Regions from separate parts of the Pseudomonas sp. LRF_L74 genome, predicted to be linked through region 1. Evidence: predicted binding sites of a transcription regulator. Region 1 holds the regulator's gene; the other holds the start of a gene.
The links. The regulator LexA, encoded in region 1, represses DNA repair genes until DNA is damaged. The targets are predictions, from matches to a motif close to CTGTNTNNNNANACAG.

Region 1 (3,413 bases):
CGCGGGCATCCGGCCGCTCAACTTAGCCGTACGATTGGAGAGCCCTGTAATGTCCACATCCTTTCTTGAAATCGTCGAGCTGCCTGACGGTCGCATCGTATTGCGCCGGGCAGAAGATGAAGAAATGCTGGTGACACTGAATTTTTCCGACGATGCGAAAGCGTTCCTGCAGGGACATCATGTCGAAGTGGCCAAGGCCATGTTGAATATCGGTGTGCAGATGGCCGGGCGTCTGGCCGATGGCGAGATCGATCACGAAGATCAGCAGCCGCACACGTTGCATTGAAATAGGGCGGGCGTTGCTTCGAGGTAAAGGGGGCTGTGCGTCCCGACCCATTCCCCGCAAAGCCCCAATCGGCAGTCTCCTAGGTGGCCATCCAGGCCAATGCATGGGCAGTGGATGGTGCCGATGGCTTTCGCCAGTCAAATCAACTTGATGTTCAAGCTTTGCGTATCACCGGTACGGGCTGCGTTGCTCAACTGGGTGCGCTGCCTGTCGCTGAGTTCGATCCAGCTCACCACTGTATGGCTGCGGCCCAGGCGCAGGGCTTCGCAAGCGATGTCGACGGCACTCTGACTGGCGCGTGGCTGTAGGACCACCAGGCGATCCAGGTTCAGGCCGGTGTTGCGCAGCCAGCCATGGGTCAGGGCGCTCGGCGGGGCCACCAAGGTCAGCCAGCGAGCGTCCTGTTCCTCGCTCAGTTCGCGTAGTAGCGGCGCGAGCAGTCGACGGTAGCGTTCGAGCGAACCGGAGAGCGTCAGTTCGCTGAATGTCTCGGGTTCATCGAGCCAGCCTGACGAGCTTGGCTCGATGAAGGTTGGCGGCGAGGGCAGGTTGAGGAAAGCCTCGAACAGAGGGAGTTGAGTACGGTTCAGCGACTGCGGGAACTGCATGAGGCTCTCCTTATCTTTCAGCGGCGAATGACGCCGACGCTCAGGCCTTCGATAACCAGGTCCTGTTCTTCCAGATTGACTTCGATGGGATTGAATTCGGGGTTTTCCGCAATCAGCAGCACCTTGTTGCCTTCGCGCTGGAAGCGCTTGACCGTGACCTCGTCGCCGATACGGGCAACGACGATCTGGCCGTTGCGCGCTTCGCGGGTGGTGTGGACGGCCAGCAGATCGCCATCGAAGATGCCGATGTCTTTCATGCTCATCCCGCGGACCCGCAATAGATAGTCGGCTCTCGGGTGGAAGAAGGCCGGGTTTATCTGGCAGGACTCCTCGACGTTCTGCTGGGCGAGGATCGGAGCGCCAGCGGCCACGCGCCCGATGACCGGAAGCCCTTCGTCTTCGTTGCTCTCTGGTTCGTATCCGGGGATGCGGATGCCGCGCGATGCGCCTGGCGTCATCTCGATAGCGCCTTTGCGAGCCAGGGCCTTCAGGTGTTCTTCGGCGGCGTTGGGTGACTTGAACCCCAGTTTCTGCGCGATTTCCGCTCGGGTCGGTGGGTATCCGTTCTCTTCCAGGCATTGCTTGATGAATGCGAGGATTTCCGCTTGGCGTGGCGTGAGCTTGATCATCGTGGTGTCTGTCTTTTTATACAGTTGCTGGGATTATATACAGTAAATCGGCAATGGCAAATTTTTGCCTGTGCTGCCGGCCGGGGCGCTCGACCCGTTGGTCATGCGATGTGCTTTAATGAGCCGGATCGTCGCGTTCGTCTTGACATATCCCTGGTGTGAAACGTATGTTTCAAACGTTTGTTCGCCAGGTGAGGGTGTCATGGCTCAGTCGGAAACTGTCGAGCGCATATTGGATGCTGCAGAGCAGTTGTTTGCAGAAAAAGGCTTCGCCGAGACCTCGTTGCGACTCATCACGAGCAAGGCCGGGGTCAATCTTGCCGCGGTCAATTACCATTTCGGTTCGAAGAAGGCGCTGATCCAGGCGGTGTTCTCCCGCTTTCTCGGCCCTTTCTGCCTGAGCCTGGAGCGTGAGCTCGATGTTCGCCAGGGGCAAAAGCCCAGCCTTGAAGAGTTGCTGGAAATGCTGGTCGACCAGGCCTTGGCGGTCAAGCCGCGCAATGGCGACGACCTGTCCATTTTCATGCGCTTGCTGGGGCTGGCGTTCAGTCAGAGCCAAGGGCATCTGCGTCGTTATCTGGAGGATATGTACGGCAAGGTTTTCCGCCGTTACCTGATCCTGTTGCATGACGCGGCGCCTGGCATACCGCCGCTCGAACTGTTCTGGCGCGTGCATTTCATGCTGGGGGCCGCAGCGTTCAGCATGTCCGGGATCAAGGCCCTGCGGGCCATTTCCGAAAATGATTTCGGCGTCGATACCTCGATTGAGCAGGTCATGCGCCTGATGGTGCCGTTCCTCGCCGCCGCCATGCGCTCGGAAAGTGCGGTCAAGGATGAAGCGCTTGCCTCTGCCCGGTTGCGCCCGCGGCAGAAGAATGGTGCGGGCAAGGCCTGACCAGGATGCATCACGCAAACGGGTCGGCTAAGCTGGCGACCCTATGCGATACCTCCCGAAACTCCTCGATTCGTCGAAGGTGCCCGTCGTTCCGACAGGATCAATGCCGCGCTTCGCACGTCCACGCACTTGCCCAAGGAAACCCTCATGAGTGATCCCGTCTATGGCTCGTTGATGCTCGATATCCAGGGCGCTTGGCTGACTGCCGAGGACCGCCGGATATTGCGCCAGCCGGAAGTGGGGGGGCTGATCATCTTCGCCCGCAATATCGAGGAGCCGCGCCAGGTGCGCGAGCTGTGCGCCGCTATCCGCGCGATTCGTCCCGACCTGCTGCTGGCCGTGGATCAGGAGGGCGGTCGGGTGCAGCGCTTGCGCCGTGGTTTCGTGCGGTTGCCGGCGATGCTGGCGCTGGCTGGCAACGATAATGCGGAGTACCTGTCGCGCCAGTGCGGTTGGCTGATGGCGAGCGAAGTGCTGGCCGTCGGCCTGGACCTCAGCTTCGCTCCGGTGCTGGATCTCGAGCACCAGCGCAGTGCCGTGATCGGCAGTCGCAGTTTTTCTGGCGATGCCGAGCGTGCGGCTACATTGGCCGGCGCGTTCATCGCTGGCATGGCGGAAGCAGGTATGGCTGCTACCGGCAAGCATTTCCCCGGCCATGGCTGGGCTGAGGCCGACTCGCATGTGGCGATCCCGGTGGACGAGCGCAGCCTGGAGCAGATCCGCAGCGTCGACATGCTGCCGTTCCAGCGCCTGATCGGCCAGTTGGCGGCGATCATGCCGGCCCATGTCATCTATTCGGCGGTGGACGATCAGCCTGCCGGTTTCTCCAGGCGTTGGCTGCAGGACATCCTGCGTGGCGAGCTGGGATTCACCGGGGTGATTTTCAGCGATGATCTGTCGATGGCTGGCGCTCATGTGGTGGGCGATGCCGCCCAGCGCATCAGGGCCGCACTGAATGCCGGCTGCGACATGGGCCTGGTATGCAACGACCGTGG
Region 2 (3,413 bases), on a different contig from region 1:
CAGCGGGTCGCCCTTGAGGTTCATGCCGCTTTCTTTCTTGAATTCGTCGACGAGGTAGTCGATCAGGCGAATGTCGAAGTCCTCGCCGCCGAGGAAGGTGTCACCGTTGGTGGCCAGCACTTCGAACTGGTGCTCGCCATCGACTTCGGCGATCTCGATAACCGACACGTCGAAGGTGCCGCCGCCCAGGTCATAGACGATCACGGTGTGGTCGCCCTTGGCCTTGTCCATGCCATAGGCCAGCGCTGCCGCGGTTGGCTCGTTGATGATGCGCTTGACGTCCAGGCCGGCGATGCGGCCGGCGTCTTTGGTAGCCTGACGCTGGCTGTCGTTGAAGTAGGCCGGCACGGTGATCACCGCCTCGGTCACGGACTCACCGAGGTAGTCTTCGGCGGTCTTCTTCATCTTCTTGAGGATTTCAGCCGAGATTTGCGGCGGCGCCATCTTCTGGCCGTTGACTTCGACCCACGCATCGCCGTTGTCGGCCTTGGCGATCTTGTACGGGACCATCTGGATGTCTTTCTGCACGACGTCTTCGTCGAAACGGCGACCGATCAGGCGCTTCACCGCGTACAGGGTGTTGTGCGGGTTGGTCACGGCCTGGCGCTTGGCGGACTGGCCGACCAGGATTTCTCCATCGTTGGCGTAGGCGATGATCGACGGCGTGGTACGCGCGCCTTCAGCGTTTTCCAGAACCTTGACGTTACCGTTTTCCAGAATGGAGACGCAGGAGTTGGTGGTCCCCAGGTCGATACCGATGATTTTGCCCATTTCACTCTCTCCGAAACTTGGTTTTAACGCGGCCGCTCATGAGAGGCCGCGGTAGCTTGATTCGCTTGACTAAACAGATGGGGTTCGAACGGCCGTTTTCAAGCCTGCTCGTCGATGGACGGCGGCGCAGCGGCTGGCGCACGACTGACCACGACCATCGCCGGACGCATCAGACGGCCACTCAGCAGGTAACCCTTCTGGAATACCTTGAGCACACTGTTCGGCTCGACATGGATGCTCTCTTCCATGGCCATCGCCTGGTGATGCTCGGGATTGAACGGCGCGCCGTGCGGATCGATGACCTCGACCTGGTAACGCTTGAGGGTGTCCTGAAACAGCTTGAGAGTCAGTTCCATCCCCTCGCGCACAGCCCTGATCGACTCATCCTGCGGGCTGGACAGCTCCAGGCCGCGCTCCAGGCTGTCGATCACCGGCAGCAGGTCGCCGGCGAATTTCTCCAGGGCGAACTTATGCGCCTTTTCCACATCCTGCTCGGCGCGACGGCGCACGTTCTGCAGATCGGCGGCAACCCGCAATGACTGATCCTGGGCGGCGGCCAGTTGCTCTTCGAGCACTTGCACACGCGTCGCCAGGTCATCCGCCACAGGCGCTTCTGGCGCATGCTGGTCTTCGGTTGGCGTATCCAGGTTTTGTTCGTCAGCCATTGGGTCCTCCTGATTCGTTGCGGTGACGGGTCGTTTCCCGTGCTTGAGCGCCTATATGGGGCCGCGACGCACGGTTTCAAGGGTTATTGCCTGGACAAAACAAAACACTGTATAAATAAACAGACCACACACACGTCGCCGTGACCACACTCCGGGGAGCGCTCACCATGCTGGTGCACCTGTCCATCCATAACTACGCCATCGTCGAACACCTCGATCTCGAACTGGAGCGCGGCATGTCCGTGATCACCGGTGAAACCGGGGCGGGCAAGTCGATCATGCTCGATGCCCTCGGCCTGGCCCTGGGCGACCGCGCCGATAGCGGCGTGGTCAGGCCGGGCGCGGACAAGGCCGACATCCTCGCCAGCTTCGATGTACACGACATTCCCGAAGCGAGGGACTGGCTGGAGGAGCGCGACCTGGAGCACGACGGCCCATGCATCCTGCGCCGGGTGATCACCAGCGAAGGTCGCTCACGCGGTTATATAAATGGTACGCCCTGCCCACTCGGCGACCTGAAGACCCTGGGCAGCCTGCTGATAGACATCCACAGCCAGCATGAACACCAATCGCTGCTGAAACCCGACACCCATCGCCGCCTGCTCGACGAATACGCCGGCAGCCACGACCTTGCCCGCCAGGTCCAGCTGGCCGCCCAGCGCTGGCGGCAGACCAGCCAGGAACTGGAGCGCCTGAGCAACAGTGGCGACGAGCAGCGCGCACGCCACCAGTTGCTCAGCTATCAACTCGAAGAACTGGAGAACCTGTCGCTGGGCGACAACGAGCTGGAGCAGCTCGAACAAGAACACAAGACCCTGAGCAATTCGGAGCAACTGCTCGGCGCCTGCCGCCAGGTACTGGACATGTGCAGCGAAAGCGACGCCGGCAACGTCCTGTCGGCACTGACCGCCTGCCTCAACAGGCTGGCGAACTTCTCCAACCAGCCCGGCGCCCTCAGCGAAGCGAGCAACATGCTGGCCAGCGCACAGATCCAGGTCGAGGAGGCGGTCGGCGAGCTCAATCGCTTCGTCGACCATTTCGACTCCGACCCACAGCGCCAGCAAATGCTCGAGGAACGCCTGGATACCATCTACACCCTGGCACGCAAGCATCGCATCCAGCCCAATGAACTGGGCGAACTGCAACAGAGACTGCTCGACGAACTGGAGAGCCTCAACGCCGACGACCAGGCAGTAGAACGCCTGAGTGAAGAGCTCAGCGCCTACCAGCGCCACTACCAGGAAAAGGCTGCCGAGCTGAGTCAGATTCGCCTGCATGCCTGCGAAAGCCTGGCCGAACGTGTGCAGGCGGAAATGCAAGGCCTGGGCATGCCGGGTGGACGCTTCAGCATTACCTTGGCAGCCACCGCGTCCCGCGAGCCTCAGCCCAATGGCAACGAGAGCATCGAGTTCCTGGTCAGCGCCAACCCTGGCCAGCCATTGAAGTCCCTGGCCAAGGTCGCCTCCGGCGGCGAGCTGTCCCGCATCAGCCTGGCCATCCAGGTGATTACCGCCCAGACCTCGCGTGTACCCACACTGGTATTCGACGAAGTGGACGTCGGCATTGGCGGACCGACTGCGGAGGTGGTCGGGCAATTACTACGACGCCTCGGCGAGCGCGGCCAGGTACTGACCGTCACTCACCTGCCCCAGGTCGCCGCGCAAGGCCATCAACACCTGTTCGTACACAAGCAACGCGACCGCCAGGAGACCCGCACCGCAGTCGCCACCCTCGACGAATCGCAACGTATCGAGGAAATAGCGCGCATGCTGGGCGGCGTCGACCTGACCGAAGAATCGCTGCTACATGCCCGCAAGATGGTGACCAGCGTGCAAAGCTGAAACACATTGCCCGCAGAAATGAAAACGGCAACCCTCGGGTTGCCGTTTTCATCGAGACGCTCGACTGGTTACTTCTTCTTGCGCACGTAGAGCACAAGATTGTGATCGACCAACTCGAAGCCGTGACGCTTGACGA

Region 2: recN (DNA repair protein RecN) is a predicted target of LexA. The motif match lies at 1,544-1,559, and genes of this name have one in related genera.

Annotation. Positions count from the first base shown of each region.
Region 1 is NZ_CBFFRH010000003.1:150,147-153,559, reverse strand. Features, by position in the region: gene ACSZPK_RS09325 (hypothetical protein) at 50-286, shown strand; gene sulA (SOS-induced cell division inhibitor SulA) at 424-894, opposite strand; gene lexA (transcriptional repressor LexA) at 912-1,523, opposite strand; gene ACSZPK_RS09310 (TetR/AcrR family transcriptional regulator) at 1,726-2,418, shown strand; gene nagZ (beta-N-acetylhexosaminidase) at 2,566-3,413, shown strand, end outside.
Region 2 is NZ_CBFFRH010000004.1:46,875-50,287, forward strand. Features, by position in the region: gene dnaK (molecular chaperone DnaK) at 1-771, opposite strand, end outside; partial or broken gene grpE (nucleotide exchange factor GrpE) at 870-1,442, opposite strand; gene recN (DNA repair protein RecN) at 1,604-3,277, shown strand; gene fur (ferric iron uptake transcriptional regulator) at 3,346-3,413, opposite strand, start outside.